2 regions of the Streptomyces sp. NBC_01275 genome follow, and region 2 is predicted to be linked to the other one. Evidence: riboswitches for the same ligand, from Rfam matches in the RefSeq annotation. Region 2 holds a riboswitch; the other holds the start of a gene.
What was found. Region 2 has a riboswitch for cyclic di-AMP ahead of OG562_RS17145 (transglycosylase family protein). Riboswitches for the same ligand answer to the same signal wherever they lie in the genome.
Positions count from the first base shown of each region.

Region 1: linked by a shared signal. The riboswitch ahead of OG562_RS19940 (M23 family metallopeptidase) and the one ahead of OG562_RS17145 (transglycosylase family protein) in region 2 are both predicted to bind cyclic di-AMP.

Region 1 is NZ_JAPEOZ010000001.1:4,555,502-4,563,108, reverse strand. It holds gene OG562_RS19970 (DUF4406 domain-containing protein) at 1-355, shown strand, start outside; gene OG562_RS19965 (NUDIX domain-containing protein) at 352-1,080, shown strand; gene ribA (GTP cyclohydrolase II) at 1,073-1,717, opposite strand; gene OG562_RS19955 (MarR family winged helix-turn-helix transcriptional regulator) at 1,939-2,463, opposite strand; gene OG562_RS19950 (dihydrofolate reductase family protein) at 2,532-3,674, shown strand; tRNA gene OG562_RS19945 (tRNA-Met) at 3,695-3,768, shown strand; cyclic di-AMP (ydaO/yuaA leader) riboswitch at 4,071-4,230, shown strand; gene OG562_RS19940 (M23 family metallopeptidase) at 4,238-5,260, shown strand; gene OG562_RS19935 (aldo/keto reductase) at 5,421-6,365, shown strand; gene OG562_RS19930 (PrsW family intramembrane metalloprotease) at 6,391-7,607, opposite strand, start outside.
Region 2 is NZ_JAPEOZ010000001.1:3,918,975-3,926,581, reverse strand. It holds gene OG562_RS17155 (cytochrome P450) at 1-855, shown strand, start outside; gene OG562_RS17150 (transglycosylase family protein) at 1,108-2,196, shown strand; cyclic di-AMP (ydaO/yuaA leader) riboswitch at 2,402-2,621, shown strand; gene OG562_RS17145 (transglycosylase family protein) at 2,625-3,341, shown strand; gene eno (phosphopyruvate hydratase) at 3,708-4,994, shown strand; gene OG562_RS17135 (septum formation initiator family protein) at 5,129-5,605, shown strand; partial or broken gene OG562_RS17130 (DUF501 domain-containing protein) at 5,724-6,176, shown strand; gene OG562_RS17125 (Ppx/GppA phosphatase family protein) at 6,330-7,286, shown strand.

The sequences.
Region 1 (7,607 bases), 640 kb from region 2:
CGGCACCGGCGACGACCCCGCGAAGCTCGCGGCCAACGTACGCGCCATGAACGAGGCCGCCCTCGCCCTGTACCGCGCCGGGCATCTGCCCGTCACCGGCGAGGCGCTCGCGCTGCCCCTGCTGGAGGCGGCCGGCAGCACCGCCCCGGGCGACCCGCTCTTCGACGAACTCTTCCACCCCGTCGCCGAACGCCTGCTCGACCGCTGCGACGCGGTCCTGCGCATCGGGGGCCCGTCCCAGGGCGCGGACCGCATGATCGCCCGGGCCCACGCTCTGGGCAAGAAGACCTACGGCGACCTCGCCGACGTACCTCGACCGGCCGACGTACACGACACTTCGGGCGGCCGCCGATGACCGACGACCTCGAAACCGCGCCCCGTCCCGGCATCGACGTCCCCGACCCCCGCGGCCGCACCGGCCTCGACCGTCAGGGGCGCGACCTGACCGGCAATCCGCGCGTCCGCGTCCAGGAGGTGGAGGTGCTCGCCTGCGACTGGTCCGTCCTGCGGCGCACCACCTTCGACTACCGGCACAGCGACGGCCACTGGAGCCGCGAGCGGCGCGAGACCTACGACCGGGGCGACGGCGCGACGATCCTGCTCTACGACCCCGACCGGCGCACGGTCCTGCTGACCCGTCAGTTCCGGCTGCCCGCGTACGTCAACGGGCACCCCGACGGGATGCTGCTGGAGACCGCCGCCGGTCTCCTGGACGGGGACGATCCACGGGAGGCGATCCGCCGTGAGGCCGCCGAGGAGACCGGACGCGCCGTCCACGAGGTCGAGCATGTCTTCGACGTGTACATGAGCCCCGGCTCGGTCACCGAACGCCTCAGCTTCTTCGCCGCCCCCTACGACGCCTCGGCCCCCGGCGTCGACACGGCGGGCGTGGCGGCCGAGGGCGAGGACATCGCCGTGGTCGAACTCCCCTTCGCCGAGGCCCTCGACCTCGTCCGCACGGGAGCGATCGCCGACGCCAAGGCCATCATGCTGCTCCAGTGGGCCGCCCTCGACGGTCCCTTCCGGGACTCCATCCGGGACTCCTCCCAGGGCCACTCCCCGTCGGGCCGGATCAGCTGACGCTGAGCTCCGTGAGGTCCGCCAGCGGCAGCGTGTGCTGGGTCTGCAGGACCTTCGCGCGCAGGTAGCGGACGTTGTGCGGGGTCGTGAAGACGCCCGTCGGGACCCGGTCGTGGACGTCCGTGCCCAGTCCCCTCAACTGCTCCGCCTTGTCGGGGTTGTTGGACAGCAGGTCCAGCTCGGTGATGCCGAGGGCGCGCAGCATCTGGGCGGCGGCGGTGTAGTCCCGGCCGTCCTCCGGCAGCCCGAGGGCGGCGTTCGCCTCGTAGGTGTCCAGGCCCTGGTCCTGGAGGGCGTACGCGTCGAGCTTGTTGTAGAGGCCGATGCCGCGGCCCTCCTGACGGAGGTAGAGCAGGACGCCGCCCGTCTCGGCTATCCGCTCGACCGCCTCGCGCAGCTGGGGTCCGCAGTCGCAGCGCGCGGAGCCGAAGACGTCCCCGGTCAGGCACTCGGAGTGCAGCCGGACCAGCGGGACGGCGCCGGGGGCCGGTTCGCCGAGGACGACGGCGACATGCTCGAGGCCGTCGGCCAGACCGTGGAAGGTGACGAGTTCGGCGTCGACGGAGTATCCGTCGGGGAAGCGCAGCGGTACGCGGACGCGGGCGCGCTGGGTGGCGGCGGCGGGGGTGTCGGGCATGCGGGTCTCCCGGGTCCGGTGAAACAAAGAACGAAGAACGAAGAACAGAGAACTAACGGCAAGAGGCAAGCAGCGAAGAACAAGCGACAAGCGACAAGCGACAAGCGACAAGCGACAAGCGACAAGGAGCAAAACGAGCATCTGCTTCAGATTTGAAGCAGGCCCTCGCTTCGAGACCCTACCCATGTTTTAAATTTGAAGCAACTGGATTGCGACCCAGATCACGAACAGGACGACGACGGCGGCGACGACCGCCTCCGCCACGGCACGTCGTCGTCCGCCGGCCGCGTCCCGTCCTCCTCCAGCGCCCGAGCGATGCCCGTGCAGATCTCCTCCAGCTGCCCCACCTGCTCCTCGTTCAGGTGAGCGAACAGCGAGTCCCGCACGGTCTCGACATGGCCCGGGGCGGTCCGTTCCAGTACGGCCATCCCCTCGTCGGTCAGGACGGCGACGCTGCCCCGCTTGTCCCACCGGCAGTTCTCCCGCCGGACCAGCCCGTCCTTCTCCAGCCGCGTCACCGCGTACGTCAGTCGACTGCGGGTGATCTTCGTCCGCTCGGCCAGGTCGGTCATACGCAGCTGACGCTCCGGCGTCTCGGAGAGATTGGCGAGGATGGAGTAGTACAGGTGGGGCATGCCGGCGTCCTGCTGGAGCTGTCGGTCGATCGCGTCCTCCAGGAGGTGCGTCGCGGCGATGTACGCGCGCCAGGCGCGCTGCTCCTCGGGGGTGAGCCAGCGGGTCGTCATGCCACCCAGTGTAGGTTTGTTTCAAACTTGAACCAAGACCCTGCCGTCGTTCCTGGAGAGCCGCGCCGATGTCGTACCCGTACCTGTACCCGTACGTCCTGCTGTCCGCCGCCGTCTCCCTCGACGGCTACCTCGACGACACCTCCCCCGAGCGCCTGCTGCTCTCCAGCCCCGCCGACTTCGACCGGGTCGACGAGGTGCGGGCCGGCGTCGACGCGATCCTCGTCGGCGCCGGCACCATCCGCGCCGACAACCCCCGGCTGCTGGTGAACTCCCCCGAGCGGCGCACCGTACGGGTGGCGGCCGGGAAGGCGGAGTACCCCCTGAAGGTCACCGTCAGCGGCTCCGGCGACCTCGACCCGGCGGCGAAGTTCTGGCACACGGGCGGCGAGAAGGTCGTGTACACGACCGAGAAGGGCGCGGTCCGGGCCCGGTCGCTGGGGCTCGCCGCCGATGTCGTCCCCCTCGGCCCCGAACTGGACTGGCGGCGGCTCCTCGAGCACCTCCACGCCGAGCGCGGCGTACGCCGGCTCATGGTCGAGGGCGGCGGAACCATCCACACCCAATTGCTCCAGCAGGGCCTCGCCGACGAACTCCAGCTCGTCCTCGCCCCGCTCCTCGTGGGCGACCCGGACGCGCCCCGCCTCTTCGGCCCGGGCGGCTACCAGGGCGGACGCCTGCGCCTGACCGAGACCCGGCGGATCGAGGACGTGGTCCTCATGCGCTACGAGCCCACCGCCCCCGGCGCCGGCCCGCTCCCCTCCGCGGCCGACCGCCGCTGGCTGGCCCTGGCCTGCGATCTCGCGGCCGAGTGTCCTCCCTCGCGGACCGCCTTCAGCGTCGGCGCGGTGATCGTGGCCGCCGACGGCACGGAGCTGGCGCGCGGCCACTCCCGGGAGGCCGGCGACCCGGTCGTGCACGCCGAGGAGGCCGCCCTCGCCAAGCTCGACCCCGCCGACCCCCGGCTGCCCGGCGCCACCGTCTACAGCAGCCTGGAGCCCTGCGCGCACCGCTCCTCCCGCCCCACCCCCTGCGCCCGTCTCATCCTCGACGCGGGCGTGCGCCGGGTCGTCACGGCCTGGCGGGAGCCCAACACCTTCGTCACGGAGGCGGACGGCACCGGGCTCCTCGCGGCCGAGGGCGTCGACGTCGTCGTACTCCCGGAATACGAGGAGCGGGCGCAGGTGGCGAACCTGCACCTGAGCGGGTGATACAGTTAAGTCAACAACGACGCGGGGTGGAGCAGCTCGGTAGCTCGCTGGGCTCATAACCCAGAGGTCGCAGGTTCAAATCCTGTCCCCGCTACTGAAGGCCGAGGGCCGGAATCCGAAAGGGTTCCGGCCCTCGGTTTGTTTGCCTTCCTCATGTCGTCACCCCTCGTGACCGCTCGACCGCCCTGCGCATAACAGCTGAGTCACCATCAAAACGCGTGTGACTGCTGAAGCGTTCCCGAGGTGAGGTCAACTCGCCCGTTTTTCACCGGTCATGGCCTGAAAGTCCAGGCCATGAATGTTGTTGATCAAGGGGAACAGCTTGGAAACCCACCCCTAGGTCTATTAACGTTCGATAACGCAGCGCGGTCGTCCCAGCCGACACAAGAGTCGGCTCCGTGCGCACTGCCGAATCCCGCAAGGGAACCGGGGAACCACCACCTTGGGGTGAATCTCGCGGAAGCCGCCGTGTGGCAACGGCCGGTATACGCGCGTAGGAGACCTTCCCGCTCCGAACCCGTCAGCTAACCCGGTAGGCGACGGAAGGAAAGGAGTACGCCCGCGTGGCGTCCAACCCGCCTGCCCCAGAAGCCCCGTTCGTGCCGGGCCAGCGTTCCCCCGAGACCTTCGGCTTCGGCACCTACCGCACCGACGAGGGCCCCTGGGAGGAATGGAACCCCACCGCGGAGTCCGTTCGCCCGGTACGCGGCAAGCACCGCGTCGCCAAGCAGCGCGGCGGCGGGTTCGCCCGCAGCTCCACCGTCCTCGGCGTCGGCGTCATAGCCGCCGTCAGCGCGGGCGGCATGGCCAGCGCCAACACCGGCAAGGCGCCGGTCTCCATCTCCATGCCCGACCTCCCCTCGGTGGGCGGCCTTCTCACGGAGGACGACGCCCCCCCGGAGCCCGCGCCCGCCCTCAGCAGCTTCGGCACCGAGTCCGACGACACCGCCCAGGGCGGCGCCGCCGACGCCGGCGAGGCGCTGCGCAGCCGGATCATGGCGCAGGCCGAGTCGCAGCAGACGCAGATCGAGGCGAAGGCCAAGGTCGCCGCCGCCAAGGCAGAGGCCGCCGCGACCGCCAAGGCCGAGAAGGAAGCCAAGGCCAAGGCCGCGGCCGCGAAGGAGAAGGCGGAAGCGGAGGCCAAGAAGAAGGCCGAGGCCGCGCGCCTGGCCGAGCTGGCCAAGCAGTACACGCTGCCGACCTCCTCGTACACCATCACCTCGACCTTCGGTCAGGCCGGCTCGCTCTGGTCGTCCGGGTACCACACCGGCCTCGACTTCGCCGCGCCCACGGGCACCCTCATCAAGGCCGTCCACAGCGGGACCGTCACCGAGGCGGGCTGGGCCGGTTCCTACGGCTACCGCACCATCCTGACTCTGGACGACGGAACCGAGCTGTGGTTCTGCCACCAGTCGTCGATCAGCGTCAGTGTCGGCCAGAAGGTCGGCACGGGCGACGTCATCGGCCGCGTCGGCGCCACCGGGAACGTCACCGGCGCCCACCTCCACCTCGAGGTCCACCCGAACGGCAGCGCCGACGGCATCGACCCCATGTCCTGGCTGCGGAGCAAGGGCCTCAACCCCTGACCCGTAAGGGTCTCCCCCGCCCGTTGGAACCCCGGCAGCCCTGACGACACCCCCCCGACGTCAGGGCTGCCGGTTCCGTCTGCCGGTCCCCTCGTGCTGTTCACACGTTCTTCGTACAGTGCACGGAATGGGCCTCTCCGGCACGGCGTTGATCCAAAGCATGACTTCTCTTCGCCAGCTCGGCTCCTCCGACCTCAAGGTCTTCCCGCTCTCCCTCGGCGGCAACGTCTTCGGCTGGACCGCCGACGAGGCCGCCTCCCTCGCCGTCCTCGACGCCTACGCGGACGCCGGCGGCAACTTCATCGACACCGCCGACTCCTACTCGGCGTGGATCGAGGGCCATCAGGGCGGTGAGTCCGAGACCGTCATCGGCAAGTGGATCAAGGCGCGCGGCAACCGCGACGACATCGTGATCGCCACCAAGGTCAGCCAGCACCCCGAGTTCCCGGGCCTGACCGCCGCGAACATCAAGGCCGCCGCCGACGCATCCCTGCGTCGCCTGGACACCGACCGCATCGACCTCTACTACACCCACTTCGACAAGCCCGAGGTCCCGGTCGAGGAGATCGTCGGCGCGCTGGACGACCTGGTGAAGGCGGGCAAGGTGCGGCACATCGCGGCCTCCAACATCTCCCCGGAGCGGCTGCGGGCGTCCCTGGAGTTCTCCGACCGCGAGGGCCTGGCCCGCTACGTCGCCCTCCAGCCCCACTACAACCTGGTCTCACGCGACACCTACGAGGGCGAGCTGCAGGACCTCGCCGCCGCCTCCGGCCTCGCCGCCGTCCCGTACTACGCGCTGGCCTCCGGCTTCCTCACCGGCAAGTACCGGCCCGGTACGACGGTGGAGAGCCCGCGGGCCTCCGGCGCGGCCAAGCACCTCGACTCCGAGCGGGGCCAGAAGGTCCTCACCGCCCTGGACGAGATCGCCCAGGCCCACGACACCCAGGTCGCCACGGTGGCCCTGGCCTGGCTCGCGGCCCAGCCGACGATCGCCGCGCCGATCGCGTCCGCCCGTACGGTCGAGCAGCTGCCGGCGCTGCTGGGCGTGGCGGAGCTGGAGCTGACGCAGGCCGAACTCGAGAAGTTGACGGAGGCGTCGGCGTAGCGGTCCGTACGACCAGCTGCATCCCCTACGACTGGTAGGGGTTGTAGCTGGGGTGCTGCGCCGCCGGATATCCGTACCCGTACCCGTACCCGTACCCGTAGCCGTACCCGTAGCCCTGTCCGGGGCCAGGGCCGGGTCCCTGCGCCGGGTCGTGCACCCCGTGCGGCCCAGGAGCCCCGTGCATCCCGTGCGGTCCAGGAGCCCCGTGCATCCCGTGCGTCCCGTACACCGCCCCGTACACCGGCCAGGGCGTCGCCGGCACAGCCACCCGTACCGGTGGAGCCGTCATCCACGCTGCATGGTCCAGCGCGGGCCGCGCCAGCTCCCTGCGGCGCCACAGCTCGTTCAGCAACTCCCGTTCCCGTACGACGAAGTCGGCGTCGGCCCGCCCCTGTCGCCCGCGGTGCCGCAGAAACGCCAGGGAGGTCGCGTACGCCTCGTACTGCGCCACCGCCTGCGCCGCCGGCCGGCCCAGGCGCTGCTGGGCGTACTCGCGGGCCAGCCGCCGTGCCCGCATCGAGCCCAGCGCGTACGGCTCGGCCGGGCTGAGCCAGCCGGCGGCCGTGTAGGCGGGCAGCTCCTCGCGCACGGTGCGCAGCTCACGTTGGCGCGTCCACACCACCAGCCAGGTCAGCAGCCCGAACGCGGGCACCATGAACGCCCCGTACACCGCGAAGAACCCGAACTCGCCGAACGTCGAGGAGCCGTTCCACAGGGCGTGCATGCCCATCGCCAGGAGCAGCCCGGACAGCGGGAGCAGGACGTGCCGCAGGCGCAGGCGGTTCCCGGAGAGCGCGGCGACGCCGAAGCCGATGCCGGTCAGGACCGTGAACAGGGGGTGCGCGAACGGCGACATGATCACGCGGACGAAGAAGGTCGCGGCGGTGACGGAGGCGATGCCGCTGTCGCCGGAGAGCTGGTCGGTGCCGAAGGCGGTGCCGAGGTAGAGGATGTTCTCGGTGAACGCGAAGCCGGTCGCGGTGACCCCCGCTATCACCACGCCGTCGACGATCCCGGTGAAGTCCCGCCTGCGGAAGAGGAACACGAGCAGCACGGCGGCGGCCTTGGCGGACTCCTCGACGATCGGCGCTATGACGGTCGCCCCCAGGGTGTCCGCGCTGGACGGGTCGGCGGTCGCCGTCGCTATCCAGCGCGTCGCGAAGCTGTTGGCGACGATCGCGATCAGCGCGGCCGCGCACGCGCCCCAGGCGAAGGCGAACACCAGGTTCCGCCAGGGCCCGG
Region 2 (7,607 bases):
CACGACTTCGCCTTCCCTCTTCCCATCTACGCGATCTGCGACCTCCTCGGCGTCCCGCGCGAGGACCAGGACGACTTCCGCGACTGGGCGGGGATGATGATCCGGCACGGCGGCGGCCCGCGCGGCGGTGTCGCGCGGTCGGTGAAGAAGATGCGCGGCTATCTCCTGGAGCTCATCCACCGCAAGCGCGCGGAGCTGCCCGCCGACCCCGCCCCCGGCGAGGACCTCATCTCCGGTCTGATCCGCGCCTCCGACCACGGCGAGCACCTCACCGAGAACGAGGCCGCCGCCATGGCCTTCATCCTGCTGTTCGCCGGCTTCGAGACGACCGTGAACCTGATCGGCAACGGCACCTACGCCCTCCTCGCCCACCCCGAGCAGCGCGACCGCCTCCAGCGCTCCCTCATCGAGGACGCCGGCGACCGCACCCTCCTGGAGACCGGCGTCGAGGAGCTGCTGCGCTACGACGGTCCCGTCGAGCTGGCCACCTGGCGGTTCGCCACCGAGCCGCTCAGCGTCGGCGGTCAGGACATCGCGCCCGGCGACCCCGTCCTCGTCGTCCTCGCCGCCGCCGACCGGGACCCCGCCCGTTTCGCCGACCCGGACACCCTCGACCTCTCCCGCCGGGACAACCAGCACCTCGGCTACGGCCACGGCATCCACTACTGCCTGGGCGCGCCCCTGGCCCGGCTGGAGGGCCAGACCGCCCTGGCCACCCTGCTCACCCGCCTGCCGGATCTCCGACTCGCCGTGGACCCGGCCGACTTGAGATGGCGCGGCGGGCTCATCATGCGGGGACTGCGCACCCTGCCCGTGGAGTTCACTCCGGTCCGTGACCGACCGCTGCCCGACTGAGCGACCGACCTGCCCGGCCAGGCGACCGACCGTTGTCCGATCGGGCGTCGGCCGGAGTATGACCGTGTGTCAGCCGGAGTGTGACCGTTCGGCGGAGTAAAGGTGACCGACCCTCAAGTCTGTGATCTTCACGTGATCTGCGCGGCATTAACTTGTGACAAGTGATCGTCTGCCGATACGTTCACTCGTCAAGCGCGGACCCTCAGCCTCACCCCCCGCGCCGGTCACTGCTGTCCAGAGAAAGGCCCTCGCATGCTCTCCGGGAACGGTCGTCACCGTCGCCCCCGTCAGGCCCCGGCCCTCCTCGTGGCGGCCGGAGTGACCGGCACCGCCATCGCCATCCCGCTGCTCGCCGCCTCCGGCGCGAGCGCCGCCGACGGCACGGTGTGGGACAAGGTGGCCCAGTGCGAGACCGGGGGTTCCTGGAGCGCAGACAAGGGCGACGGCTACTTCGGCGGCCTGCATCTCTCCCAGGACGACTGGGAGACGTACGGCGGACTCGACTACGCGTCGAGCCCCGACCTCGCCAGCCGTAACCAGCAGATCGCCGTGGCGCAGAAGCTGCTCGCGGACGAGGGCGTCGGCGCGTGGCCCACCTGTGGGCTGACGACCGGGCTCACCAAGGAGTCCGGCGCGCTGAACGTGGACACCGGGGTGGCGGGCGACTCGTCCGACTCCTCTTCGTCTTCTGGATTGTCCGACCTGTCCAGGGGGTTGTCCGGCTCGTCCGGTTCTTCCGGTTCATCGAGTTCCTCGGGCTCCTCCGACGCCGACAGCGGTTCGACGGGTTCGACGGATTCATCCGACTCATCCGACTCGTCCGGTGATTCATCGAGTTCGTCCTCTTCGTCCTCTTCGTCCCCTTCCTCCTCCGCTTCGGACGACTCCACCGGCTCCGACGCTTCCGGCGGGCAGGGCGACTCGCAGGACTCCGGCAGTTCGTCCACAAAGACCCCCGAGGCGGGCGACTCGGACGACTCGGACAAGTCGGCGCAGGATGCGGGCTCTTGGAGTCTCGTCGACACCGGCACGCTCGACGTCGGCACTCTCGGCGCCGACACTCTCGACACCGGCTCCGGTCGCCATCGCGGCGACACCGCCGACGAGAGCGCGGCCGGAGACGCGACGGCGGGCGTCTCCGACGGTCCCGCGACCGCCTCCACCGGTCGGCACGCCGCCGCGACCTATGTCGTCCAGGAGGGCGACTCCCTCGCCTCCATCGCCGACTCCCTTGACCTCGACGGCGGGTGGCGTGCGCTGTACGCCGAGAACCGGGATCGCATCGGCGCCGACCCGAGCGACATCGTCGCCGGTCAGACCCTTGACACAGGGGTTGAATAGGGTAGAAATCCCTAGAAAAACAGCGGGAGTTCACGTCACGCTTCGCGCCGAATGTCCGGTTTGGTGAAAGTGTGGGATGAGTCTCAGAAGCCCTGATCGTCTTTGATATTCCGTCGATCGCGTGTCTACGGTCAGGACCGCTCGGCAACCCGAGCCCCGGCCGTCGCAACGCCGAATCCTGCCAGCGGCCATCCGGGAACAGTCGTCGCGTCAAGCGCCGTAGGCAGGAGCGGGGGACCCAAGGTAAGCGCCGGGTCCGGCGGTTGAGGCCCTTCGGGGAACCGACTGCCGGAGTCGGCTAGGGGTGGAGCCACGCCTCCCATGGACTGCAGGACTGCCACGCAGGACTGCCATGGAGGAGTGGCCGGGCAACTCACACGGCCCGAACCCGACAGCTCACCTCGCAGGCGTCGGTGAGGGGATCCACCATGCTGTTTTCCGCCAAGGGCAAGCACCGCCGTCCCTCCAGGGCCACCCGTGTCGCCGCGCTCGCCGGCGTCACCGGCGTCGCCATCGCCGCCCCGCTGATGGCGGCCGGCAGCGCCTCCGCCGCCACCGCCTCCGAGTGGGACGCCGTCGCCCAGTGCGAGTCCGGCGGCAACTGGTCCATCAACACCGGCAACGGCTACTACGGCGGCCTGCAGTTCTCCGCCTCCACCTGGGCCGCGTACGGCGGCACCCAGTACGCCGCCCAGGCCAACCAGGCCAGCAAGTCCCAGCAGATAGCCATCGGCGAGAAGGTCCTCGCGGGCCAGGGCAAGGGCGCCTGGCCGGTCTGCGGCACCGGCCTGTCCGGCGCCGCCTACAACGGCAGCAGCTCCTCGGGCTCGTCGAGCAGCGGCACCGGCTCCAGCTCCTCCGGCTCCAGCTCCTCGGGCAGCTCCACCACCACCCGCTCCACCGAGCAGCCGAGCACCTCCCGCTCGACCGACCGCCCGGCCGCGTCCAAGACGGTCAGCACGCCGACCGGCAAGAAGGTCAAGAAGGGCGACGGCGAGTACAAGGTCGTCAAGGGCGACACCCTCAGCTCCATCGCCGAGAAGCACAAGGTCAAGGGCGGCTGGCAGAAGCTGTTCCAGCTGAACAAGGACATCGTCGAGGACGCCGACCTCATCTACCCGGGCCAGCAGCTGCACCTGAAGTGACCTCTGGCCGGTGACCTCTGGCCGGCGACCTGGCCCCAGGTGACACCTGGCTCCCAGTGAGACCACAGCACCCTCACAGCCGAGGTCGACACACTGAAGACCTCGTGAGGGTCACCCCCCCGTCCCCACGGGCTCCCCGCTCCGGTGCGCATTCCCCCGTACGCACCGGAGCGGGGTTTTCTTTGCCTGTTCGTCGCTCCCCCTTTGTTCCGGCCGGAAACAATAGGTACGGTCTGACGTAGTCCACGGGGCGGTCGGTCGGTGGTCGATGCCCCCGAGGCGGTTAGGCTCTAGTCGCAAGGCATCAGCAAGGGCTCATCACGGCCTGCGCGCCCCGCACTCTCAGCGTCACATCCCAAGAAGGAGATGCTCGTGCCGTCCATCGACGTCGTCGTAGCCCGGGAAATCCTGGACTCCCGAGGCAACCCCACGGTCGAGGTCGAGGTCGGCCTCGACGACGGCAGCACGGGTCGTGCCGCCGTTCCGTCCGGCGCCTCCACGGGCGCCTTCGAGGCCATCGAGCTGCGCGACGGTGACCCCAACCGTTACGGCGGCAAGGGTGTCGAGAAGGCCGTCCTCGCCGTCATCGAGCAGATCGGCCCGGAGCTCGTCGGCTACGACGCCACCGAGCAGCGTCTGATTGACCAGGCCATGTTCGACCTGGACGCCACCGACAACAAGGGCTCCCTCGGCGCCAACGCCATCCTCGGCGTCTCGCTCGCCGTGGCCCACGCCGCCTCCGAGGCCAGCGACCTGCCCCTCTTCCGCTACCTCGGCGGTCCGAACGCGCACCTGCTGCCCGTTCCGATGATGAACATCCTGAACGGCGGCTCGCACGCCGACTCCAACGTGGACATCCAGGAGTTCATGATCGCCCCGATCGGCGCGGAGTCCTTCTCCGAGGCCCTGCGCTGGGGCGCCGAGGTCTACCACACCCTCAAGAAGGTGCTGAAGACCAAGGGCCTGTCCACCGGCCTGGGCGACGAGGGCGGCTTCGCCCCGAACCTGGAGTCCAACCGCGCCGCCCTCGACCTCATCGTCGAGGCCATCAAGCAGGCCGGCTACATCCCCGGCGAGCAGATCGCGCTCGCGCTCGACGTCGCCGCGTCCGAGTTCTACAAGGACGGCAAGTACGAGTTCGAGGGCAAGTCCCGCTCGGCCGCCGAGATGACGGAGTACTACGAGGAGCTCGTCTCCGCGTACCCGCTCGTCTCCATCGAGGACCCGCTGTACGAGGACGACTGGGCCGGCTGGAAGGTCATCACCGACCGCATCGGCGACAAGGTCCAGATCGTCGGCGACGACCTCTTCGTCACCAACCCCGAGCGCCTGGCCCGCGGCATCGAGGAGGGCTCCGCGAACGCCCTGCTCGTCAAGGTCAACCAGATCGGCTCGCTGACCGAGACCCTGGACGCCGTCGAGATGGCCCAGCGCAACGGCTTCAAGTGCATGATGTCCCACCGCTCCGGCGAGACCGAGGACGTCACCATCGCCGACCTCGCCGTCGCGGTGAACTGCGGTCAGATCAAGACCGGCGCCCCGGCCCGCTCGGACCGCGTCGCCAAGTACAACCAGCTGCTGCGCATCGAGGAGATCCTCGACGACGCCGCGGTGTACGCCGGCCGCAGCGCGTTCCCCCGCTTCAAGGCCTGAGCCAAGGCCTGAGCCAAGGCCTGAGCCTGCGCCTCACCGCCGTATAGCCCGCGTAGGCAGCGTCGTACGTACGTCCTCGTACTCGGTCCCGTACCGTGTGCGGGGACGTACGCGCGTGAACGGGAGGCGGGGACATGGCCGTGAAGGACCGGGACCGGTTCTCCACCGCGACGAGGATCAAGCTGCTCGGGGAGCAGACCGCGGCCCGCGTCTACCGCTCCCAGACCAAGCGTCAGGCCCGCCGCTCCCGGCTCACCGGCCGCGCGGCGCTGCTGGCCCTCGTCGTGTGCACGCTCATCGTGGCGCTGGCCTACCCCATGCGCCAGTACGTCTCCCAGCGCGCCGAGATCGCTGCTCTGGAGCGCGAGAAGCAGCAGGCCAGCGATCGCGTCGAGCAGCTGCGCGACCTCAAGGCGCGCTGGCAGGACGACGCGTACGCCGAGCAGCAGATCCGCCAGCGGCTGCACTATGTGATGCCGGGGGAGACGGGCTACGTCGTGATCGACCCGGACGCGGCCAAGCAGGCCCGCGCCGATCTCGGAGCGGCCGACCGCCCCTGGTACGCGAACGTCTGGGACGGAGTCGACAAGTCCGACGCCTCCGGCCGCTGATCCGCCCAGCGGCCCGATCGGCGCCCGGCCCAGCGCCCCGGCCCAGCGCCTTCTCCAGTGCCCCAACTTGTGCCCCGATCAGTGAACTGACCGACAGAAAGACAGTCTGAACACAGCCATGGAAACGCCTCCGCCGCCCACTCCGCGCACCGAGCCCACCGACGCCGACGTCGAGGCCTTCAAGCAGCAGCTCGGACGTCCGCCGCGCGGGCTGCGCGCGATCGCCCACCGCTGCCCGTGCGGTCAGCCGGACGTCGTGGAGACCGCGCCGAGGCTGCCCGACGGCACGCCCTTCCCGACGACGTACTACCTGACGTGCCCGCGCGCCGCCTCGGCGATCGGCACCCTCGAGGCGAACGGCGTCATGAAGGAGATGACGGAGCGGCTGCAGACCGACCCGGAGCTGGCCGCGGCCTACCGCGCCGCGCACGAGGACTACCTCGCGCGCCGTGACGCGATCGAGGTGCTCGAGGGCTTCCCGAGCGCGGGCGGCATGCCGGACCGGGTGAAGTGCCTGCACGTGCTGGTGGGCCACTCGCTGGCCGCGGGACCGGGCGTCAACCCGCTGGGCGACGAGGCGCTCGCGATGCTGCCGGAGTGGTGGCGCAAGGGTCCGTGCGTGCAGCGGCTGGAGGCGCCCGACCCGGCGGACGGGCTGCCCGTCGAGGAGGACACGGTCTCCGATCCCACCGCGATCCGCAGCACCTTCGTCTCGTACGTCCCTCTGCTCGAGCCCGGCTTCAGCCGCGTCGCCGCCGTCGACTGCGGTACGAACTCCATCCGGCTGCTCGTCGCCGACGTGAACCCGGCCACGGGCGAGCTGCGCGAACTCGACCGGCGTATGACGATCGTGCGGCTCGGCCAGGACGTGGACCGGACCGGCCGGCTGGCCCCCGAGGCGCTGGAGCGGACGTTCGCCGCGTGCCGGGAGTACGCGGAGGCGATCCGGGAACTGCGCGTCGAGAAGGTGCGGTTCGTGGCCACGTCGGCCTCCCGGGACGCCGAGAACCGGGACGAGTTCGTGCGCGGGGTGCTGGACATCCTGGGCGTGGAGCCCGAGGTCATCACCGGCGAGGAGGAGGCCGCGTTCTCCTTCACGGGCGCGACCAAGGAGCTCAAGGGCCGCGAGGACCTGGTGAAGCCCTACCTGGTGGTCGACATCGGCGGCGGCTCGACGGAGTTCGTCGTCGGCGACGAGCAGGTGCGGGCCGCCCGCTCGGTCGACGTCGGCTGTGTGCGGATGACCGAACGGCACCTGGTCGTGGACGGGAAGGTCGCCGACCCGCCCGCCGCGGAGCAGATCGCGGCGATGCGCGCCGACATCGAGGCGGCCCTCCACCTGGCGGAGCAGACGGTCCCGCTGGGCGAGGCGCGCACGCTGGTCGGGCTGGCCGGTTCCGTCACCACGGTGTCGGCCATCGCGCAGGAGCTTCCCGAGTACGACACGGAGGCCATCCATCACTCCCGCGTCTCCCTCGAACAGGTTCGCGAGATCACCGAACGGCTGCTGCGCTCCACCCACGCCGAGCGCGCGGCGATCCCGTCGATGCACCCGGGCCGGGTGGACGTGATCGCGGCGGGCGCGCTGGTCCTTCTCTCGATCATGGAACGGATCGGCGCGGACGAGGTCGTCGTGAGCGAGCACGACATCCTCGACGGCATCGCGTGGTCGGTGGCCTAGGCCCCGGAACCGGCGCGTCCGCACTCTGCTGAGCAGGCCGGATGCGCGTTTGAGCACACTGGAGGGGCCTTCGCGGGCCCCTCCGCGACACTCCGTCGGGAAACTTCGTGAAGTTCTTCACAAGGATTTCGGCCCTGTCGGATGACACAGACCCTCCCGTTGGCCCTTCCGGGGGTCCAACACCCCTGTGAACGTGTTCAAAAGAGACGCGGGCGGACGTTGCGCGGGGGTGGTGCGAGGAGGTGTTTCCAGGGGCTCACGGAGGCGCTTTCAGCCCGGAGAGGCAGCTCACGCGGCATTGACAACGCCCCGCCCGACACC